Regions from separate parts of the Mesorhizobium sp. B1-1-5 genome, predicted to be linked through region 1. Evidence: riboswitches for the same ligand, from Rfam matches in the RefSeq annotation. Region 1 holds a riboswitch; the other holds the start of a gene.

Region 1 (15,416 bases):
CCGAGCGATTGCTCTACCGGCTGTTCCACGAACACGGCGTGCGCGTTTTCCGCGGCGTCCCTGTCGCCGACCAGTGCTCCTGCTCGCGCGACAAGATCCGCGGCATTCTCGAAGGCTTTTCGGCTGAGGAGATCAAGGACTCGACCGAAGAGGGCGGCATCCATGTCGCCTGCGAGTTCTGCTCGACCCAATACGACTTCGACCCGGCTGAATTCGCGAAGTAAGCGCTCTTCCTTCTCCCCGTTCCACGGGGAGAAGGTGCCCAAAGGGCGGATGAGGGGCGGCGCCAACGTTGGCCGTGATAGCGTCCGCCGTAGCGAAGCTGTTGTCCGCCTCAAGGAAAATCTCGGAAGCCCGGCGCCGCCCCTCATTGCCCTGCCGGGCATTTCTCCCCGTATAGAGACGGCAGAAAAACGCTAATTCACCGTGCGCCTTGTCCCCGGCATATCGAGCGAGAAAGCCGGAATGGCGATATCGAACGTCTCGCCGCGGCCGTTGCGCATCGTGTAATGGCCGACCATGATGCCTGATGGCGTCGAGAGCGGGCAGCCCGAGGTGTACTGGTAGCTGTCGCCGGGATTGAGTTCCGGCTGGTCGCCGACGACGCCGGCGCCGCGCACCTCCTCGACCCGGCCCTGGCCGTCGGTGATGTGCCAGTAGCGCGACACAAGCTGCACGAACTCGTCGGAGCGGTTGTCGATCGTCACCTGATAACCCCAGACATAGCGGTTCTCGGACGGATCGGAGCGGTCCTCCAGATAGAAGGGCCTGACCAGCACTTCGATGTTGCGCGTCACTGCGCGATACATGGGCCACTCCGGTTGCCGCCGCGGAACATATGTCACGCTCCGCTCTTGATACGCAGCGCCGACCATCCTGTCAGCCTTGTAAGCGCAGGTGCCGAAAAACAATGTCATTTAAGTGACACATGACAATGTTGGTGTGCACAAACATGCCGGGCGACTCGGACGCTCTGTAACAGTTGAAACGGTCGCGTGCGGCCTAAAGCAATTCCAGGAAAAGCGCGAGCGGTTAGGCTCGGCGCCTTCGCCGTAGCCTTCCGTCCGGAATCGCGTGAAAACAAGGAGATGGAGTGGGTCGCCGTTTGCGTGAAACGGTGAAACTCTCCATCGGGAGTGACCAGATCTCGATGGAACTGACTATCGCAGCCGGCCTGGCTTCGTCAGCGCTTCTTTCCTTCAATCTCGCCAGCATCCTGCTCGCCTCGTCGCGGCTGAAGCGGCGGCATGTCATGGCGCCGCCCTCCAGTGCGCGGCCACCGGTCTCCATCATCGTGCCGTCGCGTGGCGTCGAGCCGTTCACGCCGGAGACCTTGCAGCGCGCCTTTTCGCTCGATTGGCCGCGCTACGAGCTGATCTTCTGCGTCGCGCATGCCGAAGACCCGGTGGTCAAGCTGATCGACGCGGCGATCGCGCGCCACCCCAAAATTCCTGCGCGGCTGCTGATCGGCGACGATCGCGTCAGCGCCAATCCCAAGCTCAACAACTGCGTCAAGGGCTGGCAGGCGGCGGGACACGATTGGGTGATCCTCGCCGATTCCAACGTGCTGATGCCGAGAGACTATGTCCAGCACCTGATGGCGGCATGGCGGCCGGATACCGGCCTCGTCTGTTCGACGCCGATCGGCTCGCGGCCGGACGGGTTTTGGGCCGAGGTCGAATGTGCCTTCCTCAACACGCTGCAGGCGCGCTGGCAATATGCCGGGGAGGCGCTTGGCCTTGGCTTCGCCCAGGGCAAGAGCATGCTGTGGAACAAGCCGATGCTCGACGCCAATGGCGGCATCCAGGCCTTGGCCGCCGAGATCGCCGAGGACGCAGCGGCCACCAAGCTGGTCAACGGCCTGGGGCTCAACGTCAACCTCGTCGCCTCGCCATTCGAGCAGCCGCTTGGACTGCGCAGCTTCGCCGAGATCTGGTCGCGCCAAGCGCGCTGGGCGCGGCTGCGCCGGGTGACCTTTCCGCTGTTCTTCGCACCGGAGATCCTGACTGGTGCTGCGGTGCCGCTGCTGCTGGCGCTGATTGCGGCGGCAAGCGCCGGCGTCAGCCTGCCCACGACGGCCTTGGGCGTGCTGGCGATCGCCTACCTGCCGGAATGGCTGCTAGCCTTTGCGAAGGGCTGGTACCTGTCGCCGCGCAGCGTCACCGCGATGATCGTGCGCGATGCCCTGCTGCCGGCCATCTGGGCGCGCGCCTGGTTCGGCGGCGCCGTCGAATGGCGCGGCAACGCCATGACCATCCGCACCAAGGCGATGACCGAGCTGGAGGAGCTCGCCTAGAGCAATTCCAGGAAAAGTGTGAAACGGTTTTCCGTCCGGAATTGCGGCTCTGAAGGTTCCGGCCGCGGCGTTCTCAGCCTTCTATTTTGCTGCCTTCAGCGCCTGTTCGACGTCTTCCAGCAGATCATCGGTGTCCTCCAGGCCGACGGAGAGCCTCAGCGTGCCTGGACCGATGCCGAGCTCGGCGCGGGCCTCGTCGCTCAGGTTCTTGTGTGTCGTCGTCGCCGGATGGGTGATCAGGCTCTTGGCGTCACCGAGATTGTTCGAGATCAGCACGATGTCGAGCGCGTTCTGGAAGGCAAAGGCCGCCTGCTTGCCGCCCTTGACGTCGAGGCAGATCAGCGTCGAGCCTCCCGACATCTGCTTCTTGACGATATCCGCTTGCGGATGATCGGCGCGACCCGGATAGATGACACGGGCGATCTCCGGTCGGCCGGCAAGGAAGTCGGCGATCTTGCCGGCGCTCTCGGTCTGCTGGCGCACGCGCAGCGGCAGCGTCTCCAGGCCTTTGAGCAGCGTCCAGGCGTTGAAGGGCGACAGGCTGGGACCGGTGTGGCGGAAATAGTCGTGCAGGTTCTCGTCGATCCACTTCTTGTCCGACAGGATGACGCCGCCGAGGCAGCGGCCCTGGCCGTCTATGTGCTTGGTCGCCGAATAGACGACGATATGGGCGCCGAGCAGCAAGGGCTTCTGCTGCAGCGGCGTGGCGAAGACATTGTCGACGATCAGCCTGGCGCCGATCGAATTGGCGAGCTTGGCGACCGCGGCGATATCGACCACCTCCAGCGTCGGGTTGGTCGGGCTTTCCAGGAAGAATAGCTTGGTGTTCGGCCTTATCGCCTTTTCCCAATTGGCGATGTCGGTGCCGTCGACCAGCGTCGCCTCGATGCTGTAGCGCGGCGCCAGCGTCTCGACCACCCAGCGACAGGAGCCGAACAGGGCGCGCGCCGCGACGATATGATCTCCGGCCTTGGCGCTGCAGAGCAGCGCGGCGGTTACCGCGGCCATGCCGGAAGCGGTGGCGCGGGCATCCTCGGCGCCTTCCAGCGCGCACATGCGCTTTTCGAACATGTCGACGGTCGGGTTGGCGTAGCGCGAATAGATGAAGCCCGGCTCCTCACCCTTGAAGCGGGCTTCCGCCGCTTGCGCGGTCTCGTAGACATAGCCTTGGGTGAGATACATCGCCTCCGATGTCTCGCCGAAGCCGGAACGCAACGTTCCGCCATGCACGAGTGCCGTCTGAGGTTTCCAGTTGCGCTTCTTGGTGCTCATAGCCCTGCTTTCAGACACAAAAAAACCGGCCGCGAAGTCGCAACCGGTCCATATAGCCTTGCGGCTCGACGGTCCTTTAGCGACTTGTTTAACGTGGCTGCAAGCCGACCGGCCAAATCACCACGGGATAACGACCCTTTAGACCCGCGCCGCGCTTGCGTCAATTGCCGGCTTCATTAAGAGGTTTGTACCAGCCGGGCGGCAAGAGCCTGCTTAGATCCTAGCCCGGCCTTGTGAACGGAGCCAGCCTTTGCGGCAAACAGGCATTCTTCCGGATCAGGACATCGCAGCGCTGTTCGAGGCGAAGGCGCTGAAGTCGCCGCGCGCGCTGGACGCCGACCAGATCCAGCCGGCCAGCCTCGATCTCAGGCTCGGCGACAAAGCGTTTCGCGTGCGTGCCTCGTTCCTGCCGGGTCCGGATCATCGGGTCGTCGACAAGCTCGAGCGGCTGAAGCTGCACGAGATCAGCCTTGCCGAGGGCGCGGTGCTGGAAACCGGCTGCGTCTATATCGTGCCGCTGCTCGAGAGCCTGGCGCTGCCGGCGAACGTATCCGCCTCGGCCAATCCGAAGAGCTCGACCGGCCGCCTCGACATCTTCACACGCGTCATGACCGATCGTGGCCACGAGTTCGACAAGATCGCCGCCGGCTATCGCGGGCCGCTCTATCTCGAAGTCAGCCCGCGCACCTTCCCGATCGTCGTGCGCGCCGGCTCGCGGCTGTCGCAGATCCGCTTCCGCACCGGCAACGCGGTGCTCTCGGAAAGCGAGCTGCGCGACCTTCACCGCGCCGAGATGCTGGTCGCCACCGAGCCGCCCAATATTTCAGGCGGCGGCATCGCGCTCTCCATCGATCTTGACGGCGACAAGGACGGCCTCGTCGGCTACCGCGGCAAGCACCACACCGGCCTGGTCGACGTCGACAAGCGTGCCGCGCAGGATGTCGTCGATTTCTGGGAGCCGATCTACAAGAGCGGCGCCGGCGAACTGGTGCTCGATCCGGACGAATTCTATATCCTGGTCAGCCGAGAAGCTGTGCATGTGCCGCCGCTCTATGCCGCCGAGATGACACCCTTCGATCCGCTGGTCGGCGAGTTCCGCGTCCATTATGCCGGCTTCTTCGATCCGGGCTTCGGCCACTCCGCCGCCGGCGGCAGCGGCAGCCGCGCCGTGCTCGAAGTGCGCAGCCACGAGGTGCCTTTTATCCTCGACCACGGCCAGATCGTCGGCCGTCTCGTCTACGAGCATATGCTGAAGCGCCCGCAGGCGCTTTACGGCACCGAACTCGGCTCGAACTATCAGGCGCAGGGCCTGAAGCTCTCCAAGCATTTTCGCGCAGCGCGCTGAAGCTGCTGATCTCCCCCTCGTGGGGAGATCACCCTACCTCACAGCGCCTTCACCGCCACCTTGACCGGCTTTTCGATCTCCAGCGGATTGCGCAGCGGCAGGCCGAAATCCTGCGCCTCGATTTCGAAAGTATCGCCAGCCTCGGTCCTGATACCATCGGCGAAGGACAATGTCGCGGTGCCGAACATATGCACATGCACATCGCCCGGCTGGCGGAAGGCCGAATATTTGAAATGGTGGTGCTCGAGATTGGCGATGGTGTGCGACATGTTCGCTTCGCCCGACAGGAACGGCTTTTCCCAGAGCAGCTTGCCGTCGCGCCAGATGCGCGATGCGCCGCGGATGTCGGCCGGCAGGTCGCCGATCAGGATTTCGGGGCCAAACGAGGCGTTGCGCAGCTTGGAATGGGCGAGGAACAGATAGTTCACCCGCTCGGTCACGTGATCGGAAAACTCGTTCGACAGCGTGAAGCCGACGCGGAACGGCGCGCCGTCATCGCCGATGACATAGATGCCCGCGATCTCCGGCTCCTCGCCGCCGTCCTGCGCGAAGGCAGGCGACATCAGGGGAGCGCCGGGGGCCACCGCCATCGTGCCGTTGCCCTTGTAGAACCATTCCGGCTGCACGCCGACCTGTCCCTTGGCGGGCTTGCCGCCTTCGAGCCCCATGCGGAACATCTTCATAGAATCGGTGAGCTGTTCTTCGCCGTCACTGAGCTTCTTGTGCATGGAATCGCGCGTCGCCGCGGAACCGAGATGCGTCAGCCCCGTGCCGGTGAGATGCAGATGCGCGGGATCCGGATGGTTGATCGGCGAGACCAGCCTGCCCCTCTTGTAGGCGGCGTCGAGATCGACCGTCTCGCCATAGCCCTTGCGCTCGATCAATGCTTCGAGGCCCGTGCCCGTCCGCGCGGCCTCCATCGCCAGCGAATAGACGCTGCGCGCGCCGTTGATGACCCTGGTCTTGCCGCCGCCATTGCGGGCGACGACGCGGATCGTCTCGGCGTCGTCGAGAATCTGGGAGATCAGCATGTTTGAACCCTCTCTCATCTTGCCTGGCTGCCCGCGGGCAAACCTTGACCGGCGCGGCGCGGAGAAATCCGCGCCACGGTTGAAATTCTTCGTCCGGATTGCGCTCGCGAGCCCGGTCCTTGCCTGGACTTCTTGGCGCCGACGGGTTGCCGGCAGCTTCGCGATCTGAAACCCGTATGCCTTCTTAAGTCCGCTTCAGGTCTTCAGGCCTTGTTCTTGTTGTAGACGTCGAAGATGACGGCGCCGAGCAGCACCAGGCCTTTCACCACCTGCTGCCAGTCGACATTGACGCCCATGATCGACATGCCGTTGTTCATCACGCCCATGATGAAGCCGCCGACGACGGCGCCGATCACCTGTCCGACGCCGCCCATTGCCGAGGCGCCGCCGATGAAGACGGCCGCAATGACGTCGAGCTCGCTGCCGAGACCCGCCGCCGGCACGGCCTGGCCGAGGCGCGCCGCGATGATCAGGCCGCCCAGTGCCGACAGCACGCCCATATTGATGAAGACCATCAGGGTCAGCCTTTCGGTGTTGATGCCCGAAAGCTGTGCGGCCTTGGCGTTGCCGCCCATGGCGTAGATGCGGCGGCCGATGGTCATGCGCTTGGTGACGAAGACGAACAGTGAGATCAGCACGCCCATCACCAGCAGCACGACCGGCAGGCCCCTGTAGCTGGCGAACTGGAAGACCAGGAACAGCGCCAGCGCGCCGCCAACCAGCGTCTTGACGACGAACAGCGGGAAGGGCTCCGCCTCATAGCCATGCCGCTCGCGCTTGCGCCGCGTCCTGAAGCCGAAATAGGCGTAGGCGAGCACCGCGACGAGGCCGAGCACGACCGTCGTCATATGCAGCGTCAGTCCGCTGCCGACGATCGTCTTGCCGGCGGCATTGACCGTCGGCGGGACCAGCGTCAGCGGGCCGATCACATCCGGGATGAAGCCGGAGCTCAGCGCCTTGAAGCTGTCGGGCAACGGGCCGACCGAGGAGCCGCCCCCGAGCAGCGCCTGGCAGATGCCGCGGAAGATCAGCATGCCCGCCAATGTCACGATGAAGCTCGGTATCTTGTGATAGGCGATCCAGTAGCCTTGCGCCGCGCCGATCAGGGCGCCGACGAACAGGCAGACGATCGAGACCACCAGCGGATTCGAGAATATCCCGAGCGGCCAGATCACCATCATCATCGCCGCCAGCGCGCCGATGAAGCCGGCGACCGAGCCGACGCTGAGGTCGATATAGCCGGAGACGATCACCAGGAGCATGCCGAGCGCCATCACGATGATGAACGAGTTCTGCTGCACCAGGTTGCTGAGATTCACCGGTTTGAACAGCGTTCCCGACGTCGTGTACTGGAAGAACAGCATGATGACGATCAGCGCGATGATCAGGCCGTATTCGCGCAGGTTCGTCGTCAGCGCCGAGACGGCGACGCGCGGGCCCTGCTGCTTGACGTCCTCGGCGAGGCCGCTTTGCGGCGCGGGAGCGCTTTCTGTGCTCATGATGCTTTTCCTTCTCCGCGAACGATGGCGCGCATGATTTTTTCCTGGCTTGCGTCGCTTGCAGCCATTTCGCCGACTATACGCCCTTCGTTCATCACATAGATACGGTCGGAGATACCGAGCAGCTCGGGCATTTCCGACGAGATGACGATGATCGCTTTGCCCTCGGCGGCAAGGCGCGCGATGATCGTATAGATTTCGTACTTCGCGCCGACGTCAATGCCGCGGGTCGGCTCGTCGAGGATCAAAACCTCCGGATCGGCGAACAGCCATTTCGACAGCACGACCTTCTGCTGGTTGCCGCCCGAGAGGTTGCCGGTCAGCTGGTAGACGCTGGAGGCGCGGATGTTGGTCTTCTTGCGGTAGTCGTTGGCGACGCTCATCTCGCGCATGTCGTCGATGACGCCGCGGCTGGAAACGCCGGACAGGTTGGCCAAGGTCACGTTGTGCTTGATGTGGTCGATCAGATTGAGGCCGTAGGTCTTGCGGTCCTCGGTGACATAGGCGATGCCGCTTGCCACCGCCTTGCTCACTGATGAGAGGTCGATAGGCTTGCCACGCAGCGACACCTCTCCGGTGATGTGCCGGCCGTAGGAGCGCCCGAAAAGGCTCATCGCGAATTCGGTCCGGCCGGCGCCCATCAGCCCGGCGATGCCGACAACTTCGCCCCTGCGCACATTGAGGTTGATGTTCTTGATCACCTGCCGGTCGGCATGGATCGGGTGGTAGACCGACCAGTCCTTCACCTCGAAGATGACGTCGCCGATCTTCGGCTCGCGCGGCGGGTAGCGGTCGTCGAGCGAGCGGCCGACCATCGAGGTGATGATGCGGTCTTCCGAGATGTCCTTCCTCGGCAAGGTCTCGATGGTGCGTCCGTCGCGGATCACCGTCACCTTGTCGGCGACGCGGTTCACCTCGTTGAGCTTGTGCGAGATCAGGATCGAGGTCATGCCCTGGCGCTTGAACTCGAGCAGAAGGTCGAGCAGCGCCTGGCTGTCCTTCTCGCTGAGCGAGGCCGTCGGCTCGTCGAGGATCAGGAGCTTTACTTCCTTGCTCAGCGCCTTGGCGATCTCGACCAGCTGCTGCTTGCCGACGCCGATATTGGTGATGAGCGTCTTGGGGTCTTCCTTGAGCCCGACCTTCTTCAGCAGGGCGCCGGTACGCGTCTCGTTGGCGTCCCAGTCGATGACGCCGTAGGTGGCGTGCTCGTTGCCCAAGAAGATGTTTTCCGCGATCGACAGCATCGGCACCAGGGCAAGCTCCTGGTGGATGATGACGATACCGATATGCTCGCTGTCGTGAATGCCTTTGAAATTGCATTCCTGGCCGCGGAAGATGATCTGGCCCTCATAGGTGCCGGACGGATAGACGCCCGACAGCACCTTCATCAGTGTCGACTTGCCGGCGCCGTTCTCGCCGACGACGGCGTGGATCTCACCTTCCTCGACGCTGAGATTGACGTTCGACAACGCCTTCACGCCGGGGAACGTCTTGGTGATGTCGCGCATCTCCAAAATCGTCGAGGCCATCAGGATCTGCTCCCTGGCGCAGGCCTTCCACTCGCGGAAAGCGTCTTGCGCGAAATCAACATGCCGCAGTTCGCTCATGCCGTGGCGGCATATGGCGCTGCGGTAGCCGGCAAAAACAATACCGGGGTCGCTTGCGAACGAAAAGGGGCCCTGCGGTCGCGCAGGACCCCTTCTTTTGAGATCGGATTACTTCAGCTCTTCAGCCTTGATATAGCCGGAGTCGACGACCAGTTCCTTGTAGTTCGACTTGTCGACCTCATGCGGCGTCAACAGGATCGAGGGAACGACCTTGACGTCGTTGTTGTAGGTCTTGGTGTCGAGGCCGTCCGGCTTGCCGCCGGAGAGCACCTTGTCGACCAGCTGCACGGTGGCCTTGGCCAGCTCGCGGGTATCCTTGAACACGGTCGAGTACTGCTCGCCCGAGATGATCAGCTTGACCGAGGCGGTCTCGGCGTCCTGGCCGGTCACGATCGGCCAAGGCTGGGCTTCCGTGCCGTAGCCGACGGCGCGCAGCGAGGCGGTGATGCCGCGCGACAGGCCGTCATAGGGAGACAGAACGCCGTCGACGCGGCTGCCGTCCGAGTAGTTGGCCGAGAGCAGGTTGTCCATGCGCGCCTGGGCGGTGGCGGCGAGCCAGCGCAGGGTGCCGACCTTGTCCATGCCCATCTGGCCGGACTTGATCTTGATCGAGCCGTCATCGATCAGCGGCTGCAGGACCGACATGGCGCCGTTGTAGAAGAAGAAGGCGTTGTTGTCGTCCGGCGAGCCGCCGAACAGCTCCACGTTCCACGGCTTGGTGTTCGGGAAGCGCTCCTTGAGGCCCTTGACCAGCGAGTTCGCCTGGATCACGCCGACGCCGAAATTGTCGAAGGTGGTGTAGTAGTCGACATTCGGGGTCTTTTTGATCAGGCGGTCATAGGCGATGGTGACGACGCCGGCATCATTGGCCTTCTGCAGCGCGTCGGCCATGGTGGTGCCGTCGATCGAAGCGATGATCAGCGCCTTCGGGCCTTTGGTGATTTCGTTTTCCAGCTGGCTGAGCTGGTTCGGGATGTCGTCCTGCGCATATTGCAGGTCGACGGTGTAGCCGAGCGCTTCGAGCTGGGACTTGACGGCGTCGCCGTCGTTGATCCAGCGCTGCGAGGTCTTGGTCGGCATCAGCACGCCGACGAGACCCTTGTCGGCGGCGTGCGCCGAATAGGTCGTGGCGGCAATGCCAAGGGCCGCGATGGCGGCCAGCGTCTTGATGATCTTCACGATTACTCTCCCTGGTTGATGGACGCGACACCTCGGGGCTTCGCGGGCCGCGCAGTCGAGCAGGTGCGCTGGCGCGCCACTGTCGGCTTTATCGATCTCCGGTATCCTCCCAATCGGCCCCGCGGCGCAGTTTCAATCGATACGATTTCGCTCGTCGCCGATCCCTGCGCATCGGAACGCGCGGAGGGTGGGTCGCTTTGACATAACTGTCAAATGCGATCTTTGTTGGTTGCTATATCATGACTGGTATGGCTTAAGCGATCGATAGAAACCCGCATAGGAGACCGAAAACCATGGCGGCGTTGCGCGATCCCGATGCGATTTCAGGTGGTTACGAGAAATTGCCGGGGGATGGCGAGACGTTGCTGCGCAGCGGCCTCAGTCTCCGCCACATGCGCATGATTGCCGCCTTGGACGATCACGGGCGGGTGAGCGCCGCCGCCCAGGTCATGAACATCTCCCAGCCGGCCGCTTCGCGCATGATCGCCGAGATGGAAGCGGTGCTCGACGTGAAGTTGTGCGAGCGGCTGCCGCGCGGCGTGACGCTGACCCCTTACGGCCAGGCGCTCGCCCGGCGCGCCCGCTCAATCCTGCTCGAGATGCGGGAGGTCGATCGTGAGATTTCCGAGCTCAAGTCCGGCAAGGGCGGCTCCGTATTTCTCGGCGCCGTGACGGCGCCCGCGATCGAGCTGGCCGTGCCGGCGATCCGCGAGATCCGCCGCATCTATCCGCGTATCGAGATCACCATGCAGGTCGAGACCTCGAACGTGCTCGCCCGCGAGCTGATCGCCTCGCGCCACGACTTCATCATCGCCCGCATCCCGGACGATCTCAATCCGCGGCTTTTCGAATCGCGTGTCATCGGCGTCGAGAAGGCCTGCCTCATCGTGCGCCGCGGCCACCCGCTGGCGAGCGGCAGGATGGTGCGGCTGGAAGACACCGCGGCCTATGACTGGGTGTTCCAGTCCGGCGGCTCGCCGCTGCGCCAGGCGATGGAAAGCAACTTCTTGAACCGCGACATTCCGCTGCCCGACCGCATCCTCAACACCTCTTCGCTGCTGCTCACCTTGGTGATGGTGGCGCAGTCCGACGCCATCGCGCCGGTCTCGATCCAGGTCGCCAAGTTCATCCAGGGCGGCGATGGGCTGGCCGGCGCCATCGATGTCGTGCAGACCGAGTTCGACATCGAGGTCCGGCCTTACAGCCTGATCACGGTCAGGAACCGCGCGCTCTCGCCCGCCGCCAAGATGCTGCACGACTTCATTTTGCGCGAGGTGGGCTAATGGAACGAGAATGCTACTTGCACGTTCAAACCGATCGGCCGCTCCCTGAAGCCCGTTACGGGTGAGGAAGGGCTGCCGTGCCCAACAGCTCGGGAGGTTTTTATGGAACGTCGGTTGTTTCTCACCGGAATGCTTGGCGTTGCGGGGGCGGCAGCGCTTGCAAGCCTGGCCGGACCCAGCAAGGCCGTTGCCGGCATCCCCAAAGGCAACGGAATTCTGGATGAATTGGACAAGCCGGATCCGGCCATCTACGAGGAGGATGACCAGGCCGATCTGCTGCAGCCAGCCCAGTACTACCGCCGTCGGTATTACCGTGATCGGTACTACCGCCGCCGCCGGCGCCACGTTTGGAGAAGGGTCTGCCGGCGCTACTGGCGCCATGGCCGGCGCCATGTCCGCTGCTGGCGCCGCCGCGTCTGGATCGGCTTCCGGCTCTAGCGTCGCCAATCCAACGCTCCTCCGGATGGGTCTTGCGCTGCAGCGCAAGACCCATCGCTGGGAGTTAGCCCAGGGCCTCAGATGCTGCCGGCTCCGCTTTGCGACGGGTCTCGGCTTTGCCCGATCAGCAGGGGGTACAAACAGACGCGTTAGTAAATCTTGCTCGGTCGTCTGATAGCCTTGTTGATCATTCGGCTGAGCGTCATGGGGTATTTCCGCTGCATGAAGTGCTCATAGGCCTCCACCCATTTGCCATGCCGCTCGGGAGCAATCTGCGACGGTGGCCTCTCGTCAACGAAAAGTGACGCGATCTTCTGGAGGCGGGAATGAAACGCGTGCAGATCTACCCCTGAAAGCTTTGGCTTGCGAGCCACTACGGCGCTGTCACGCCAAAAGTTTTCAGGGTTTGCGGCTGCAATCTTGTCGGTCTCAAAGTAGCTTTCCACTAGTTCCATGCCGGTCATGGAGCAAAGAGCGCCCCACGAATCCGGATAGAACCGCCAGCAGTCATACGGGTATCGGTGCACGTGGCCTGCCCCCGGCGCGATGATGAGCGCCAGACCGCCTGGCTTCGTCACGCGCGCGATTTCTGCGAATGTGACCCAAAAGAACGGGTTGTGCTCAAAGGTAGATGCCGACAGGCAAAGATCGAAAGAGCAATCTGCGATTTCGGACCAGACGAAGGTGTTCGCCGGAACGATGTCCACGTTGTTGCCCGGCTCGATATCGAGGCCAGTGTAAGCAAACCTGGGATGGGGGAATAGCGGCCGATAAGTATTTTGGGCATCGTAGGATTTTGAGCCGATTTCCAGCACGCGCACGCCAGTTTGAGCGAACTCGTCTCCATAGGTTTGCAAAAATATCTCGGCTTTTACGAATGACGTCTCGTGCATTGAAATCTGACCCGCGCTGATTGGTCGATAACGTGACCTGATCGACCAGTACAGTTCCCCTGACCACCTGGAGCAGCCGAATTATGCGGGGAGTGCCATCAAGGTATCCAGGATGCTGCGTCGCTTGAGCTCAAGCAACTGCTGACGGCGCGCTGGCGCCATGTCAATGTCGGTCGTGAAGCGGCTTTCATGAAGCCAGCTGTCAATTCGCTCGAAAAGCGCCTCGTCCATCGCTACGCTGGCAGCGACCGCGATCCGTTCATAGTCGGCGGCACACAGATCTTCATTGCTGAGTGCCCGGTACAGACAGTGCCAATTCAGCCCCCCGGTATCGAACCCGTCGAGCCAATCCCTGCCGAAGTTGAGCCGATCTGTCGGCAATCGACCTAAGTTGAAAAAAGCAAAGCCTGGCCACAGGTACCAGCGCTCATCTGGCGTTTTTCGAACCAATCCCGCGACGGCGGCTCGATCCAGCATGCGGAAAGGGTTTGTCATTGCCGTGGGGAAAATATCGTGATCCAGAAAACCGACCATGGAAGGCCGGTTCGCGAGAACGATGTTCCTCCAGGCCCAATTCAGGGCATAGCCGTGCGATTTGCCCCCGTCCTGCTCTCGACTTGTCCAGGGGTTGGCCGGCGCTGCCACAAAAGCAACACCGGCCGCTGCACAGATGTCGCGAATGGCGTCCCTTGCGGCCGGGTTGGTTGAGTTGTCGGCAACAACCTGGAGTGCCTCGGGCACATTTCGCGCGATCAACTTGGTCTGCCACTCGATCACCTGGTGGTCGTTGAAGCTGATCGTAATCAGGACTTTTCGGCCATGGATGCGAGGAAGCGGCACTGGGCCCGCGTGCCTGGCCAGCGCCATGCGCTCTCGAATTTGGTAGCGGGCATGATTCTTGCGGTCGACCAACGGTCGACATCTGAACCATTCGCGGACATTATATTTCGACAGGGCGCGCGGCATGCTTCGCTTTTATACTTCCGCGCAACAACCGCAAGCTGCTCCCAAGCGGCTCAGAATTATCGCCGCAAGATGGAGCGGGTAGCGGGAATCGAACCCGCGCGTTCAGCTTGGGAAGCTGACAAGCTACCATTACATCATACCCGCGTCGGGCACCTCGTTAACATGAGGCCCGGGCTGCAAGCAATCGGCAAAGCAGTCCTGATGCCTCTGCGCGACGGGCGATCAACACCCTGATGCCGGCAGTTCGACACGCACCCGCGCACCCCGCCCTGAACCGTCCAGGATCCTGACCGTGCCGCCATGCAGCTCGGCGATCTGGCGGGCGAGGTTGAGCCCGAGGCCCGCCCCGCGCGACCGCGGCTGCAGGCGGTAGAAGGGCTGGAACACATTCTCCCGCTCTGCCGCGGGAATGCCCGGACCTTCGTCGCGCACCTCGATGCCGCCGCTTTCGTCGATCGCGACAGTGATGACGCCGGAGCCGCCGCCATGGTCGATGGCGTTGCGCACCAGGTTCGCCAGGGCGCGCTCTATCTGCGAGCCGTTCACCTCGACATGGATTACGCCGGCCGGCGGCTCGAAGGCAAGGTCGTAACCGGCCTCTATCGCCAGCGGCGCGAGGTCGGCGGCGACCCGGCGGCCGAGCTCGGTCAGGTTGACAATCCGGCGCTCGTCGCCAGGGCGCTCCAGCATCTGATGGTCGAGCAATTGCTGGGCAAGATGCGACAGCCTCTCGATATCCTGCAGCAGGCGTTCGCTCTGCGGTTCCTTGGTCAGGAGCTCGGCTCGCGTACGCAGGATAGCGATCGGCGTGCGCAATTCATGTGCGGCATCGGTCAGGAAGCGGTTGTGCTGGTCGTAGCCGTGGGCCAGGCGCGCCAGCGTCTGGTTGAAGGCCTGGACCAGCGGCGCGATCTCCTGCGGCACGCGCTGCACAGACAACTGCGTGCCGCGCGTGTTGATGTCGATGCGGGCGGCCTGATCTGCCGTGTCGACCAGGCCGGCGAAGGATCTGCGCACCACGGCGGGCGTCGTCACCAGCGTGGTCAGCCCCATGACCAGGATGATCGGCAGGACCAGGATCAGGACGATCAGCGACAGCGCCGGCAAAGCGCGCTGCCAGTTGCGGCTGCCGTCGGGATTGCGCGCGACGTCCACGTTCGCCGAGATGTTCACTTCCAGCCCGTCGGTCTGTTCCCGCGACGAGCGCGTCGCGGTGATGATCTGCACCGGCCCCGCCTTGGTCGTAATGTTCTCGACATAGGCTTCGGGCCGCAGATCATCGCGATTGAGGTTGAGGGTGGCACGCTCGACCGAGTCCAGCAGAAGGCCAGGTGTGCCGGCATAAATATCCGGCACGGCGCCGGAGCGAAGGCTCTGCCCGGTCTTGTCGCGGATGACATACCAGACATGCGGAAAGCTCTCGCGGAATTGCTCGAGTTCTGCCGTCTCGCGCACCACCAGCCGACCGTTGGCGTCGCGGTCGACGGCACCCTTCAGCGCCGCGACGGCGGCCTCGTTGTCGACCAGCGGCGTCGGGTTGGCGATCCAGAGCGCTGCGGCGCAGAGCGCGATGAAGATGGCCAGCATGGCCGCCTGCAGCAGGATCA
Region 2 (15,416 bases), on a different contig from region 1:
CCGTGCTTGGCGAGGTCGGCCTCGATCCACTGGCAACCACCCTTGACCGTCCCAGGCGGTGGGAACGCGAGCTCGGCGATGACGAACAACGGGCGCTGGCTTTCGCCAGGCTCGCCTTGCGCAAGCCGAAATGGGTGATCATCGACGAAGCCCTGGATGCGTTCGACGGACCGACGTTGCGGCGGGTGCTGTCCATGCTGCAGAAGCGCCTGCCCGAAACCGCGATCATCAATATCGGGCGGGGCCAGCACAACACTCAGTTCTTCCCGCGCGCGCTGAATATCGTGAAGGATACCGGCGCACCGGCTTTGAAGCCGGCCCGTGTCCGCGCCGGCGCGATCGAGCCGCCACCCATCGCTGCCCGTCACGGGAAGAAATAGCTTTATTTTCGCCGCGATCGCCGGGAAAATCCGCCGGGTCGTTCGAGGCTGCCATGCTTGCGATGCTCGGCCTGCTTGTGTGCCTTGCCTGCGCCGAGGCGGCGCCATTGCCCATGCCGGGCAAAGGCGCGCCGGTGGACGTGGAACTTGTGCTTGCCGTCGACATCTCGCAGTCGATGGACCAGCGTGAACTCGCCCTGCAGCGCGCCGGCTATGTCGACGCGCTGCGCCACCCCGACTTCATCAACGCCGTACGCTCGGGTCCACATGGCCGCATTGCGCTCGCCTATTTCGAATGGGCGGGCGTCGTGCGCGAGGACGGGGCCATCGCCTGGCAGATCATCGACGGGGAGGACAGCGCCCATGCCTTCGCCGACAAGATCGCCACGCGGCCGTTCCGCAGCTTCCGCGGCACCTCGATCTCGGGCGCCCTCGGCTTCGGCGCGGGGCTCCTGGAGAGAACCGGCTTTTCGGCGCCACGCCGCGTCATCGACATATCGGGAGACGGGCCCAACAATAGCGGGCTGCCCGTCACGGTAATCCGCGATGCCGCCGTTGCCAGCGGTATCGTCATCAACGGCCTACCCATACTGATCAGTCCGTCGCCGAGTGTCGCCCGTCTCGACCGCTACTACGCCGACTGCGTGACCGGGGGAGCCGGTTCGTTCGTGCTGCCGATCTACGCGGCGTCCGAATTCTCGACCGCCGTCCGCCGCAAGCTGGTCCAGGAAGTCAGCGGCCTGACGGACGCCAGATCCTTCCATGTCGAGGATGCGACGCCGGTCGATTGCCTGCTTGGCGAGCGCTTGCGGCAGCGGTTTTCCGATCCTTATTTTCCGGAACTCGACAGATAGCCGTCTTGCGGTTTTCTCAGACCGCCCGGGCGCCGTATTTGGCACGGAACTCGTCGTAGCAGTCGCGCCGCCAGCGGCGGCCGACGACATAGCCGCGCAAGAGTTCGGCGGGCGAGTAGCCGAGCGACTTGGACGACCGGTTGGCATGATAGCCCGAAAACGCCTGCGGCAACCTGCCCTTGAGGATATCGGCGATGATCTGGCGCGCTATCATGTAAGGCGGAACGTCGGGATAGCGGTCGGCGATATAAGGATGCTTGTCGATCAGACTGGCATAGGCCTCGACATAGCCATCGCGGCGACCGGAGATCGAATTCTCCGAATTGTACTTCTTCCAGTCGATGTCCTCGGACAGCAAGGCGCCGCCGCGTTGGGCAAAGCGCAGCAGCAATTCGCGATCCTGCATGCGCGTGATGTCGCTGTCATAGCCGCCGATCGCGAGCAGCGACTCGTGTCTTGCGGTGATCGCCGAGCCGGCAATGAAGATGGTCTGCGAGACCAGGGCGCGCTGCAGCGTGCTTTTGTCGAGGAAGGCGTCGCGATTGATGCATTTGGTGCTGCGGCCGCCCTTCAGCGATACGAACGAGCTGATGAGGACTTCGAGCGAGGGGTTCCCGTCGAAGCGCGCCAGTGTTCGTTCCAGCCGGTCGGGCAGATAGACGTCGTCCGAATCGAGGAACGTCACGACCGGCGCCCGCGCGCGCTCGATGCCCGCATTGCGCGCGGCATTGGCGCCGCGCCATTTGGCGCCGACATAAATCAGCCTCGGGTCGCGGATTTCGGCGAGCGCGGCGGCCGTCCCGTCGGTCGAACCGTCGTCTACCACAATGTGCTCGAAGCGGGTAAGTGTCTGCGCCAGAACGCTTTCCACCGCGCGCACGACCTGGCTGCGGCGGTTGTGGGTCGGCGTGATCACTGAGATCAGCGGAACCTCTTGGTTCGGCATCGAGCTGCCACCACCGGTCGGATCTGGCGTTTGTCGGATAGGTCTGACGGCTATCTTCGTGTCCACCTCTGATTTGCGGCCGACGCTACAGAAAAGCCACCTTTGTGTCACGCCAGGCCGGCCCAGAAATGCCGAAATTGGCGGTTTTTCCGCAACATTGCGGTCTGATGGCAACACAACTGGCCTTCCTGTTAGTTCGGCGGCCCGCCAACACGAACCAACGGGCGGCTTTGTCCCGATGACGTCTGAGGTAATCGACCGAATTACCTGGTTCCCGCATGGTGATCTCCAAGAAGCCGAGCGATCGGCTTTGTTTCATCAAGGAGCAGGATCACGACCGCTTACGCCGTTGCCCATATGCGCCAAGTCACCCCGGGGCCCTGGATAGTCGAATATCTCGAGACGATAGACGCCACCCTGGCGCCGTTCGGCGGGCGGTTCGTCGTCCATGGCGGCGACGTCGAGGTCGTCGAGAACAGCTGGCCCGGGCACCTGATCGTCATCGAATTCCCCGGCAGGCAGCATGTGCGGGACTGGTACAATTCACCGGCCTATCAGGCGATCCTTTCGCTGCGCACCGAGAACTCGCAGTCCGACGTGATCTTCGTCGACGGCGTCGAGCATCCGCACAATGCTACGGATGTGCTTGGCCAGCGGGAAAAGATTGACGTTAGCTGTGCCCGATATGGTCCGGCACCATTTCGACCTCGTCGCGAACAAGGCCGGCCGCCAGGCTGAAATGGCCGAAAAACGCCAGCGTATAGAACGCCAGTCCGACAATGACAGCAAACGGGATTTGCCAGAACGGCATGCCGGTCTGCCGCGCATGGCCTGTCACTCGCCGGATCGTGCGCCAAGACATAGTCCCCCAGCGCGTGAAGGATTTGACGATACGCTGAGCTCTGCCAGGTGCATGAAGCTCGACGAATTTTCGATCGGCGTCCCTGCCGGTTACCAGCGCGCGCCAAAAGAAGAACCCCCAGCCCCGCGGCGAGTAGTGGTGAACGCGTGCGTCCACGTTGACTATCTTGTGGCCTTCGCTCCAAAGCTGGTGCATCAGCAACGTGCACGAGACCTTAAAGCCGTTGTGGGCTGGAAATGGGTGACTGGATATCCAGTCGTGCCGGAAGGCGATGTTGTTGGCGTTGAGAGCACGCTTCGAGGCGAATCTCTCGTCTCCCTCAGCCATCGGGAAAAACCAGATCAACGCGAAAGTTCGCGAGAAGAAGTCGTCGTATGAAAGATAGGTGTGTCCATTCACACAGATGGTTTCAGGCTGGTCGACGAAGGGTTTCAGTAGAGTTGAGAGCCAGTTCCTTTCCGGAACTGTATCGGAATCGAGAAAAACAAGGACGCTCCCTTCGCACGAGGGAATGCCGTTGTTCTTGAGGTCGTAATATCTGCCGCCAGGGCACGACGCGAAGGCCAGATCGGCAACCTGCTCCAGTTGTGGCGCTTCAGCTCCAATGCTGCTTCGCAGTGAGACTGCGTCAGTTTCGACGCCGCCATGCGAGATTATGACCTTCGGCTTCGAAAATCCGGTAGCGGAAGCCTGGGCGATCTCGCGCGCCAAGGCCTTCAGGCCAAGGCCAATCTCGTCCCAGTCGATGGATTTGGCATTCTCCATCTCCAAGACGATAGAATAGGTGGGATGTCCAGCCATCGCGGCACACCGGTTAATCAAACCAGTGGCTATAGCCGTGACGGCATGCTGTCAAACGATCGGGATGCAATTATGCGCTGCGAATTTGTCAGTTAAGCTATCTTATCATTCGGTATCGGAAGCTGGACGGGTCGGCATATTCGGACAGGAAACGCTTTCGCCATTCTTTATTGATTGCATCGCGCTGGATTTCGAGACCCGATCGCAGGTCGGTTTCCCAGTTGGGTTCCACATCCACCAGCTGCGCGAGTTTCGTCAGGCTGTCTGCCGGATCGCGCTGAATCTGCTCGTAGGTCAGGGAAAGGCAGAGCAGGCCGTTCTTCGCGAACCAAGCATCCCATGCGAGGTTCTCCATCAGAATTTTATCCAGAGACTCCACGATTGCCCGGCCGTTATAGCGTGGCGGCAGATGACTGATCTCGGTGGATCGGAATTCGCGGGTTTGACGCGCACGTGCCCATGAGATCGCCTGGCCGAGCAGATCGTCACGTGTTAACCGCACATAACTCAAATTCGGAAGGCTGGCTGGCAGCTTCACCTTCTTGGCAAGTTGTGCGAACTGGCTCGCAAAGAGCTTGATTGCGTAGACGCCGGTAGAGGACCGCCCCTGTGTCAGCGCACGCAGAAGCTGGGCGCGGGGATCTCGCGGATAATCCGGCAGCTCTAGCAGACGTCGCCCGCCGAACCATTCCAGCGGATGGCCCAGCCCGGCGGAAGCCATCAAACCTGCAAGATGATTGCTACCGCTGCGCGGCGATGTGCAAACGAGAATTCCCGCCCGTATTTCAGAACGAATGTTCGGAGGGATTTCCACCACTGCCGGCGACCGACGAAAGAAACGCATTTCCGTCATCGCCTCAACAAAAACACCGCCTGCTGACCAAAAAAATTCCAGAACCACCAGGGCATCGACAGGCCGATCTTCTGGCCGTTGGCGTCGAGTGCGGTCGCCTTCTCGACGGTCGCGCCAAGCTCCTCGCACAGGTTGACGAAATCGCGGATGGTGCAGAAATGGATGTTGGGCGTGTCATACCAGGAGTAGGGCAGGTCCTTGGTGACCGGCATCCTGCCCTTGACCAGCAGCGAGAAGCGCACGCGCCAGTGGCCGAAATTGGGGAAGGAGACAATGGCGCGGTTGCCGATCCGAAGCAACTCGTCGAGCACCAGCTTCGGGTTGCGGGTCGCCTGGAGGGTCTGTGAGAGCACGACGAAGTCGAAGCCCTTGTCGGGATAGAATTCGAGGTCCTTGTCGGCATCGCCCTGGACGACGGAAAGGCCGCGCGCCACGCATTCGTTGACGCCGCGCTGCGACAGTTCCAGCCCGCGGCCGTCGACCTGCTTGGTCTCCTGCAGGAGTTCCAGAAGCAGTCCGTCGCCCGAGCCGACATCGAGCACGCGCGAATTGGCCGGGATGAGATCGGTGACGACCTCGAGGTCGACACGCTGGGCGCGATTGACGCTCATGGCTTCGCCTCCTGCATGGCGCATGATCCCGGTCCGAAAGGTCCGCGACTTGTCGGGGTCATAGGCTGAGCCCCCTGGCGCGGGCGGCGGAGGCGATGAAGCCGTTGATGGCCGCGAACAGTTCCGGCTCGTCGAGCAGGAAGGCATCGTGGCCGCGATCGGTCTCGATCTCGACGAAGGAGACGGAAGCGCCCGCCGCGTTCAAGGCATGCACGATCGATCGGCTCTCCTCGGTCGGGAACAGCCAGTCGCTGGTGAAGGAGACCAGGCAAAAACGCGTCTTGGTGCCGGCGAAGGCGTCGGCGAGGCGCCCACCGTGATCGGCGGCAAGGTCGAAATAGTCCATCGCGCGGGTCAGATAGAGGTAGGAATTGGCGTCGAAGCGGTCGACGAAAGTCATGCCTTGATGGCGCAGATAGCTTTCAATTTGAAAATCGGCGTCGAAGCCGAAGGTCAGTGCCTCGCGGTCTTGCAAATTGCGGCCGAACTTGCGGTGGAGCGCGGCTTCCGAAAGGTAGGTGATGTGAGCGGCCATGCGCGCGACGGCGAGCCCTTTTTCCGGCCGCTTGCCGAAATCGAGATATTTGCCGCCATGCCACTCCGGATCGGCCATGACGGCCTGTCGACCGACTTCATGAAAGGCGATGTTCTGTGAGGAATGGCGAGCGCCGGTGGCGATGGGCAGGACGCAGAACACGCGCTCCGAATGGCTCGCCGCCCATTCAAGAACCTGCATGCCGCCCATCGAGCCGCCAAGCACGCAAAACAGCTTCTCGATGCCGAAATGATCGACCAGCATCGTCTGCGCGCGCACCATGTCGCGGATGGTGATGATCGGCAGGTCGAGCCCGTAGGGCTTGCCGGTCGTCGGATTGGTGGAGGCCGGACCAGTCGAGCCGAGGCAGCCGCCGACGACGTTGGAGCAGATGACGAAGAAACGGTTGGTGTCGATGATCTTGCCGGGACCGATCAGCACCTCCCACCAGCCCGGCTTGCCGGTCACCGGATTGGTGTTGGCGACATGCTGGTCGCCGGTCAGCGCGTGGCAGACGAGGATGGCGTTTGAACGCGCGTCGTTGAGCGTGCCGTAGGTCTGGTAGGCGATCCGGAAAGGCGCAAGAAAGGTGCCGGCGTCGAGCTTCAGCGGCTTGTCGGGGCCGAACTGCAGCACCGGGCTCGATGGATGGTCGGCCTCGTCGTTGGTTCTTGCAGCGCGCTGAGCGGCCATGTCCGTCCTCATCCTGTCCCGCATCGGTCTCGTCCCGACGCGGTGTCCGGCCGGCAGCGGACAACAAAAAACCGGCATTGCCGTCGCAAAGCCGGTTACAGGTTGCAAACGGCCCTTTAGCGAGTTGTTTAACGTGGCTGCAAGCCGACCGGCCAAATCACCACGGGAGTCTGGCAATCCTTCTAGGACCAGCGCCGCGCTTCGTCAACGGGTGGCCCCCTCGCGACCGGATGCGGGTGCCAGGCGCCGCCACTCGACATTCCAGCCCGTGGCCTGTATTTCCGCTGCGGCCTTGAAGGCCTTCTCGACGGATTTGTGACATGAAGCAGGATCAGCCCCGTCCGACGCCCCGCGCGGGCATCATGGACATCGAGGCCTATGTGCCGGGAAAAAGCACCGCGCCGGCCGGCGTGACGAAAGTCTACAAGCTGTCGGCGAACGAAAACCCCCTCGGGCCCTCGCCGAAGGCGATCGAGGCGGCGCGCGAGGTGGCGGCGAAGCTCGATGTCTATCCGGACGGCTCTGCCCGCCGGCTGCGCGAGGCGATCGCCGAGGTGCACGGGCTGAACCCGGCCAACATCATCTGCTCCAACGGCTCCGACGAGATCCTGGGGCTGCTGGCGCAGAGCTATCTCGCGCCAGGCGACGAGGCCGTGTTCACCGAGCACGCCTTCATGGTCTACAAAATCTATATCCAGGCGGCTGGCGCCAAGCCGGTAGCGGTGAAGGAAACCGAGGAGCGCGCCGACATCGACGCGATTTTGGCCGCGGTAACGCCGGCGACGCGGATCGTTTTCCTCGCCAACCCTAACAATCCGACCGGCACCTATGTGCCGTTCCAGGAAGTGCGCCGGCTGCACACGGCCTTGCCGAAGAACGTGCTCCTGGTGCTCGACGCGGCCTATGCCGAATATGTGCGGCGCAACGACTACGAGGCCGGCATCGAGCTGGCAGGCAGTTCCGAAAACGTGGTGATGACCCGCACCTTCTCCAAGCTCGGGCTTGGCGGCGCGCGTATCGGCTGGATGTATGGGCCGGCGCATATCGTCAATGCGATCAACCGCATTCGCGGCCCCTTCAACGTCAACGCCACAGCGATCGAGGCCGGTATCGCCGCTATCCGCGACCGCGCCCATATCGAGCGCAGCGTGGCGCATAACGAGAAATGGCTGGCCTGGCTCAGCGCCGAGCTGACCGGGCTCGGCCTGCGCGTCACGCCCAGCGTCGGCAATTTCGTGCTGATCCATTTTCCCGACGACAAGAAGCATTCGGCAGCGGCCGCGGACGAATATCTGAGCGCGCGCGGCTATATCCTGCGCAGCGTCACCGGCTATGGCTTCCCCAACGCGCTGCGCATGAGCGTCGGCACCGAGGAAGCCAATCGCGGCGTCATCGATGCGCTCAAGACCTTCCTGAAAAGCTAGAACGCCATGGCATCACCGATGTTCGAGAAAATAGCTCTGGTCGGCATCGGCCTTATCGGGTCGTCGCTCGCCCGCGTCATCCGCCGCGAAGGGCTGGCCCGCCATATCGCCATCGCGACGCGCAGCGCATCGACGCTGAGGCGCGCCGAGGAGCTTGGCCTTGGCGATTCCTACAGCACCGACGCCAGCCAAGCGGTGCTTGACGCCGATCTCGTCATCGTCTCGGTTCCGGTCGGCTCGTCCGGCGAGGTCGCGGCCGAGATCGCGCCGGCGCTGAAAAAGGGCGCCATCCTCACCGATGTCGGCTCGACCAAAGCCTCCGTCATCGCGCAAATGCAGCCGCATGTGCCGGAAGGCGTGCATTTCATCCCCGGACATCCGCTGGCCGGCACGGAAAAGTCCGGACCCGATGCCGGCTTTGCCGATCTCTTCGAGAATCGCTGGTGCATCTTCACGCCGCTGCCGGGCACCGATCCCGCCGCGCTCGATACGCTTTCGGAATTCTGGCGGCGCTGCGGCTCCAACATCGACACGATGGACCCGCAGCACCACGACATGACGCTCGCGATCGTGTCGCATCTGCCGCATATCATCGCCTACAACATCGTCGGCACGGCGGACGATCTGGAAGCGGTGACCAAGAGCGAAGTCATCAAATATTCCGCTTCCGGTTTCCGCGACTTCACCCGTCTTGCCGCCTCCGACCCGACCATGTGGCGCGACGTGTGCCTGCACAACAAGGATGCGATCCTGGAGATGCTGGCGCGGTTCTCGGAGGATCTGGCCTCGCTGCAGCGGGCGATCCGCTGGGGCGACGGCGAGAAGCTGTTCGACCTCTTCACCCGCACCCGCGCCATCCGCCGCTCGATCATCGAGGCCGGCCAGGATATTGATGTGCCGGATTTTGGTCGCCAGGCGGTCGAGCACCCGGCCAAGCCCTAGGCTTTTCCCTGGTTGGCCGGCGTGGATTTGACCTGCCGCTCGGCCAGCCTTGACAGGTGCATGCGTTGAAGATTGGCCGAAACACCCGTCGCGATCGTCATCCACAGGCGGAGCAAGGAGCGAAGCGACGCGCGCAGACCCGAGGATCCATTCCGTGACTTCCGAGCGCTGCTGCGGTGCAGAATTCTGCTCCGTTGCATCCACGGCTCAGGTCGCGGAATGGATTCCAGGGTCTCCGCGACGCCGCTTCGCGGCTGCTCCGCCCTGGAATGACGAGGTTGAGGGGCTTTAGCCAATCCCCGGCGTTTGTGCCGATTTCGCGGAAATGGCCGAGATAATCTTGCGTTCTAGCCCTGGGCTGGCGGCCAGTGCGCCGCCATCATCGCCAGCGTCTCGGCCCGATCCGGCGCGCCGAGGCGGCCGCCGAAGCGCAGGCATTTGAGCGCCGCGGCGGCGCTGGCAAAGCGCAGGGCCTCTTCCACGGGCATCGCCTCGGCGAGGCCGACGGCGAAGGCGCCGTGGAAGACGTCGCCGGCGGCGAGCGTATCAATCGCCTTGACCTTCGGCGTCTCGACATGGCGCATGCGCCCGGTCGCCCGATCATGCCACCAGGTTCCGGCGGCGCCGCCGGTCACCGCGACAAAGGCGTCGGTGCGCGAGGCGAGGTCGGCGCAGGCGCTTTCGGGGTCGAGCGCGTGGCCGCAGACGATGCGCGCAGCCGGTTCGGAAGCGACGATGTGCGAGGCCAAGGGCAAGAGCCGCTCCAGCACCTCGACGGGCGCAGTGTCGGCGTCGAGGATCGCCGGGCGGCCGGTCGATCTGGCCGCGCCCAAAGCCAGCGCCGCGGCGCCCGGCCAGCGGACATCCACCAGCACGGCGTCAAAGCCGGAGAGGTCGGCAAGCGGCAGGGCCTCGGGATCGGCTTGCGCCTTTTTATCGTAGAAGGGGACGATGACGCGCTCGCCATGCGCGTCCACCAGGATCGCGGCCAGCGCCGATCGCGCGCCGGCGACGCGACGGATGAGGCTGCAGTCGATACCTTCGGCCTGAATGTCGGCGATAAGCTGGTCGCCGACCGGATCGTCGCCCGCGCTCGCCCATAGCGAGACTTCCGCGCCGAGACGCCGAGCGGCGCAGGCGGCGCTTGTCGCCATGCCGGAAGCGATCTGGACGCCGTCGCTGGCGATGAACTTGCCTTGATGCGCGGGCAGCGTTTCGACGCGAAGGATCGTGTCGAGGGTGAAGGCGCCGACGCTGAGCACTCTGACCGGCTGCGGCATCGTTGCGTTACTCTTCTCAGTCGGCATGGTCTCACCCGAAAACCGGTTCCCACTTTTTGCTACGCTGACCTTCGGTTCGGGACCATGCTCTATTCAAGCGGCTTGATCTTGCCGAGCGGGATGAAGCCCAGCGAGGCCTTGCCCTTGACGATCTTGAGCGGCAAGGAGGGTTCCTTGCCAAGCATGGCAATGGCAGAAAAACCCTGCTCGATTTCGCTTTTATGCTCGGGAATCGCGCCGGCAAGGATAGATGCCACCGCTTTCGGGTCCTTGAGCTTGATCGTCAGGTCGCCGTCGACCAGCCCTTCCGCGTCGACGGAGACCGGTCCGGACACGGTGATGCGCGCCGTACCCGACGACAGGTCGAGCTTAGCGATCTCGATCGACTGGCCGCGCAGGCTCTTCGGGGGCGCTGCGATCAGCGCCACGCCGTTCTTCAGCGTCACGTCGCCACTGCCGTCAAGCGCCGGCAGCACGCGTCCGTCGATGGCATCCGCGTTGATCTCCAGGTCGCCGAAGCCGCCGACATAGTTGATGTCCTGGCCGGCCGGCTGCAATTGGCCGGCCGCCTTGCCGGCGCTGAACAATTGCATCGGATCCGTGTCGTCCTGCGGATCGGTCTGACCGTTCAGGCCTTCAGCCTGCAGGGAAACGCTCCTTGGCAACGGCCACCACACTTTGACATTGGCCTGCAACCGGTCCCAGTCGATCCAGAGCGGCGGCATGCCGGGCGCCATCGTTCTCAGCGGCCCGCGCAGGTCGGCGACCGGCGACAAGGGTCCGGCGATCCCGGCGACGGCGTTGAAGCTTCCGGTGGAGGCGGCGACCTTCCGGGCGTCGTCTTCATAGGCGATGTTGTCGCAGGAGACCGTGAAGCTCATTGGGTAGCCACTGACGGCGAGGTTGGCGCAGCCGGCTGCGATCCCTTTGCTGCCCAGTCTCGCCACCGCCTGATCGGCCTCGGTCTTGAGCCTGTCGGCGAGATAGAACCAGCCGCCGCTGTAAATGGCGAACAGCACGAGGATGAACGCCGCAAGCCAGAACAGCCGGCGGCGAAGTTTGGGCGATCGCTCGTCACTTGACGTCATGCTGCGGCTCTCGTTAACCCGGCGAGCGGGCATTTACCAATACGCAAACAGCGGGGGCCAGAAGAAGCACCTTGGCGGTGCGGTGTCGTTCACTCGAATGCGATCAGGCTTGGCGATATGGGCGATTTTTGGGTTTTTGGCTATGGGTCGCTGATCTGGCGGCCCGGATTTGCCCATGTCGAGACGCGCCGCGCCCGGCTTTACGGCTATCGCCGCTCGCTTTGCGTCTATTCCTTCGTGCATCGCGGCACGCGCGGACGGCCGGGCCTGGTGCTCGGCCTCGACCGGGGAGGCTCCTGCGTCGGCCTCGCTTACCGTGTTCCCGGCAATCTGCGCGACGAGGTGCTTTCCTATCTGCGCGAGCGCGAGCTGGTCACCAGCGTCTATCTCGAACGCATTCTCGATGTCCGGCTGGATGGCGGCGGCTCGGTCGAGGCGGTCGCCTACATCGTCGACCGCCGGCACGAGCAATATGCCGGCGCGCTCGATGCCGATCATGCGGCGAGGATCGTTCGCGGCGCCGTCGGCCAATCCGGGCGGAACGAGGACTATGTCTTGAGCACGCTCGATCACCTCGAGGCGCTCGGCATCCGCGATCACTGGCTGGAGGAGGTGGGCCGTCGGGTCGCGTCTTCGTGAAGCGCATTTTCGGCGAAATAATTTCGCCTCCAATGCTCTATCTCTTTGTTTTTACGCAATTCCGGACGCAAAACCGCGGCGCACTTTTGCTGGAATTGCTCTGGTCCGATCAAAAAACAAAACCATGCCTTTGACCTCGCCCGGGCACGACCTAGCTTAGCGGCATCGCATCCTTGGGCGTCAGGCCCGTTCCAGCATCACGGAGATCAGTCTTGCAGAAACGTCGTCTCGGTCGTACCGACCTTTCCATCGCGCCGCTGGTCCTGGGCGGCAACGTCTTCGGCTGGACCGCCGACGAGAAGACCTCCTTCGACCTGCTCGACCGGTTCGTCGCTGCCGGCTTCAACGCCGTCGATACGGCCGATGCCTATTCGCGCTGGGTTCCCGGCAACAAGGGCGGCGAATCGGAAACCATCATCGGCAATTGGATGAAGAGCCGCGGCAACCGCGATAAGGTCGTGGTCATCACCAAGGTCGGCTCCGACATGGGCCAGGGCAAGCGCGACCTCTCCGCTGCCTATATCGAAAAGGCGGTCGACGCTTCACTGAAGCGGCTGCAAACCGATGTAATCGACCTCTATCTGTCGCACTGGCCGGATCCGGCCACGCCTTACGAGGAAACGCTCGGCGCCTATCAGCGCCTGCTCGAAAAGGGCAAGATCCGCTATCCCGGCTGCTCCAATCTCGATGCCGGCCAGCTGCGCGCCGCGCTCGACGTCGCCAGCTTGCGCAGCCTGCCACGCTACGAGGTGCTGCAGCCCGAATACAATTTGTACGACCGCTCGTCGCTCGACGGACCGCTGCTCGACCTCTGCAAGGCAGAGGATATCGGCGTCATCACCTATTTCAGCCTCGCCAAGGGATTTTTGAGCGGCAAGTACCGCGGCAAGGCCGATCTTGGCCAGAGCGCGCGCGGCGAAGACGTCGCCGAATATCTCAACGAGCGTGGCATGCGCATCCTTTCCGCGCTGGATGCCGTGGCCGAGCGCCATTCGGCCAAGCAAGCCGAAGTGGCGCTGGCCTGGATCATCGCGCGGCCGGGCGTCACCGCGCCGATCGCCAGCGCCACCACGCCGGCCCAGATGGACAGCCTGATCCGGGCCGCGTCGCTCAAGCTTTCGGCCGACGACATCGCGGCATTGGACCGGGCCAGCGCCTGAGACGGGCGCTGCGCACGAACGTCCAAGACGGCCATGACGATCTCTCCTAAGTCCTGCCACATCGCGGCAGGAGGAGGTTCGGCATGGCTGGTGGTGTTCTGGGCGCGGCACAGCCTTGGCAGCAAGTGCTGGCGCTTATCGTGGCCGCGACTGTCGTCATGGGCAGTCCGGGACCGGCGACCATCAGCGTGACCGCCGTCGGCGCGGCTTTCGGTCTGCGTCCTTCCCTGGGTTACATGTCTGGCGTGGCGCTCGGCACGATCGCCGTGCTTCTGGCGGTGGCGGGCGGGATTTTCGGCATGCTGACCTCGGTGCCGGGAGTGGCGCCGGTGCTGGCGATCCTTTCGGCCGCCTACATCCTTTATCTCGCTTTCAGAATAGCGACAGCACCGCCACTGGCGGAGCGCGGGAGCACCGGGACGAAGCCCGATTTTCTCGGCGGCTTCATGCTCGCCGTCGCCAACCCGAAAGCCTATGTGGCGATCGCCGCCGTTTTCGCCGGCGCCGCGTCGCAGGCCGATGCGCTCGGCGTCTCCACCAGGCTGCTGGTGCTTGCCGCGATGATCGTCGCCATCCACGTGGTGTGGCTGCTCGCCGGAACGGCGTTCGCGCGCGTCCTGCGCGATCCGCTGGTCTCGCGGATCATCAATCTGGTGTTTGCCGGCACGCTGGTGCTGACCACTGCGCTGGCGGTGTTGCGATAGCGGATCAGGTCTTTACGGTCACGCCGAGCTCCGCCAGCCGCTTCACCGCCGTAGGCGGCATCGGCGGCGGGTTCGGCGCCTGCGCCGCCTCGATAAGCATCTGGTCGCAGGCCGCTTCGGTCTCGCCGATCAGCCGCTGCATGAATTCCTCCTTCTCGAGGTCTGGCGGGATCGGCGGCAGGAAGCGGGCCTTGATGGTGCCCGGATAGCGCAGGAACTTGCGGCGCGGCCAGTAGAGACCGGCAACATGAGCCACCGGCACCACGGGAACGCCGAGCTGCGTATAGAGCTCGACGATGCCGTATTTGTAGGACGGCTCGGCGCCCGGCGGGCGGCGGGTGCCTTCGGGATAGATGATGAGCTGGCGCGGATTGCGGTCCATCTCCTGCCTGGTCGCGGTAACGACCGCTTTCAGCGCTTTCGAGCGGCTGCCGCGATCGACCGGGATCATGCGCATCTTCAAGATGTACCAGCCGAAAAAGGGGATCCAGGTCAGCTCGCGCTTCAGGATGTAGAGCGCATCGTCGAGATAGGGGAAGAAGGCGATCGCATCCCAGAAGGACTGATGCTTCGGCGCCAGGATGAAGGAGCCTTCGGGCAGGTTCTCGACACCCGTGATCTCGCTCTTCGTCGCGGCGATCTTGTCATAGAGCCACATCGAGGTGCGCGACCAGAATTTCGGCACGAACCAGGCGCGGTGGCGCGGCGACAGGAAATAGAAAGGCGTCCAGAAGATCATCTGGACGATCAGGCTGAGATAGAAGACGAAGTTGAACGCCAGCGAGCGGATGATGAGCATGCAAATGGCCCGTGAGGAAGTGTGCGTTGGTTACACCAAGCGGCGGCAAAAAGGAAACGCCGCCATTGTCGAATGGTGCCGCTAGAGTGACCTGGTCAGCCGTTCCTTGAGACGCGGCGCGGCGAAATCGAGGAAGGCGCGCAGCTTGACCGGCAGCCGGCCCTGGCCGGCATGAACAAGGCTTACCGGCCAGGGCGGCGGTTCGAACGGCTCCAGCACCAGCCGCAGCGCGCCGGCGCACACGGCGGCATCGGCCTGATAGGAGAGCACTTTCGTCAGGCCGAGCCCGGCAATCGCGGCATCGATGGCCGCTTCGGCGGTGTTGATCTGCAGGCGCGAGCGAACAGGGATTGTCGTTTCCGTCTTGCCGGTTCCGAAGCTCCATGCCGCGGGAGCGGCGAGACCTTCGAAGGTGACACAGTCGTGGCCGGCAAGGTCTTGCGGGGTCGTCGGCGTGCCACGCAAGGCGAGATAGGCGGGGCTTGCGCAGACGATACGGCGGATCGAGCCGACGCGGATTGCAACCATGGCGGAATCCGGCAGCTCGCCGATGCGCAGGGCGAGATCGATATGCTCCTCGACCAGTTGGGTGATCCGGTCCGACAGGGTCAGGCGGACATCCACTTGCGGGTAGACGGCGAGAAAGCCGGTGATCACCGGCAGCACATGCAGGCGGCCGAACACGACCGGCGCCGTGATGACCAGCTCGCCGGTCGGGCTCGAATATTCGCCGGCAGCATCGCGCTCGGCCTCGCTCACCTCGTCGAGGATGCGACGGCAGGCGGCAAGATAGGACTGGCCGGCATCGGTCAGCGTCAGCCGCCGCGTCGAGCGGTTGAGCAGGC

Evidence for each region. A riboswitch is a leader RNA that binds a small molecule or an ion and turns the genes downstream of it on or off. The one in region 1 is predicted to bind S-adenosylmethionine.
Region 2: linked by a shared signal. The riboswitch ahead of FJ980_RS09030 (homoserine O-acetyltransferase) and the one ahead of FJ980_RS06260 (O-succinylhomoserine sulfhydrylase) in region 1 are both predicted to bind S-adenosylmethionine.

What each region holds. Positions count from the first base shown of each region.
Region 1 covers NZ_VFWS01000010.1:59,010-74,425, forward strand. The annotation lists gene FJ980_RS06245 (Hsp33 family molecular chaperone) at 1-224, shown strand, start outside; gene apaG (Co2+/Mg2+ efflux protein ApaG) at 417-809, opposite strand; gene FJ980_RS06255 (ceramide glucosyltransferase) at 1,151-2,296, shown strand; gene FJ980_RS06260 (O-succinylhomoserine sulfhydrylase) at 2,378-3,568, opposite strand; SAM riboswitch at 3,625-3,702, opposite strand; gene FJ980_RS06265 (2'-deoxycytidine 5'-triphosphate deaminase) at 3,819-4,913, shown strand; gene araD1 (AraD1 family protein) at 4,952-5,944, opposite strand; gene mmsB (multiple monosaccharide ABC transporter permease) at 6,148-7,443, opposite strand; gene mmsA (multiple monosaccharide ABC transporter ATP-binding protein) at 7,440-8,972, opposite strand; gene chvE (multiple monosaccharide ABC transporter substrate-binding protein) at 9,159-10,229, opposite strand; gene FJ980_RS06290 (LysR family transcriptional regulator) at 10,523-11,512, shown strand; gene FJ980_RS06295 (protamine-2 (modular protein)) at 11,615-11,950, shown strand; gene FJ980_RS06300 (methyltransferase domain-containing protein) at 12,100-12,843, opposite strand; gene FJ980_RS06305 (hypothetical protein) at 12,925-13,809, opposite strand; tRNA gene FJ980_RS06310 (tRNA-Gly) at 13,880-13,953, opposite strand; gene FJ980_RS06315 (HAMP domain-containing sensor histidine kinase) at 14,032-15,416, opposite strand, start outside.
Region 2 covers NZ_VFWS01000017.1:26,543-41,958, forward strand. The annotation lists gene FJ980_RS08995 (ABC transporter ATP-binding protein/permease) at 1-380, shown strand, start outside; gene FJ980_RS09000 (DUF1194 domain-containing protein) at 434-1,234, shown strand; gene FJ980_RS09005 (glycosyltransferase family A protein) at 1,251-2,180, opposite strand; gene FJ980_RS09010 (DUF1330 domain-containing protein) at 2,511-2,918, shown strand; gene FJ980_RS09015 (glycosyltransferase family A protein) at 2,851-3,843, opposite strand; gene FJ980_RS09020 (Stf0 family sulfotransferase) at 3,941-4,744, opposite strand; gene metW (methionine biosynthesis protein MetW) at 4,693-5,307, opposite strand; gene FJ980_RS09030 (homoserine O-acetyltransferase) at 5,366-6,535, opposite strand; SAM riboswitch at 6,632-6,709, opposite strand; gene hisC (histidinol-phosphate transaminase) at 6,856-7,959, shown strand; gene FJ980_RS09040 (prephenate/arogenate dehydrogenase family protein) at 7,966-8,901, shown strand; gene FJ980_RS09045 (sugar kinase) at 9,249-10,181, opposite strand; gene FJ980_RS09050 (DUF2125 domain-containing protein) at 10,271-11,269, opposite strand; gene FJ980_RS09055 (gamma-glutamylcyclotransferase) at 11,387-11,908, shown strand; gene FJ980_RS09060 (aldo/keto reductase) at 12,121-13,068, shown strand; gene FJ980_RS09065 (LysE family transporter) at 13,152-13,772, shown strand; gene FJ980_RS09070 (1-acyl-sn-glycerol-3-phosphate acyltransferase) at 13,777-14,571, opposite strand; gene FJ980_RS09075 (LysR family transcriptional regulator) at 14,653-15,416, opposite strand, start outside.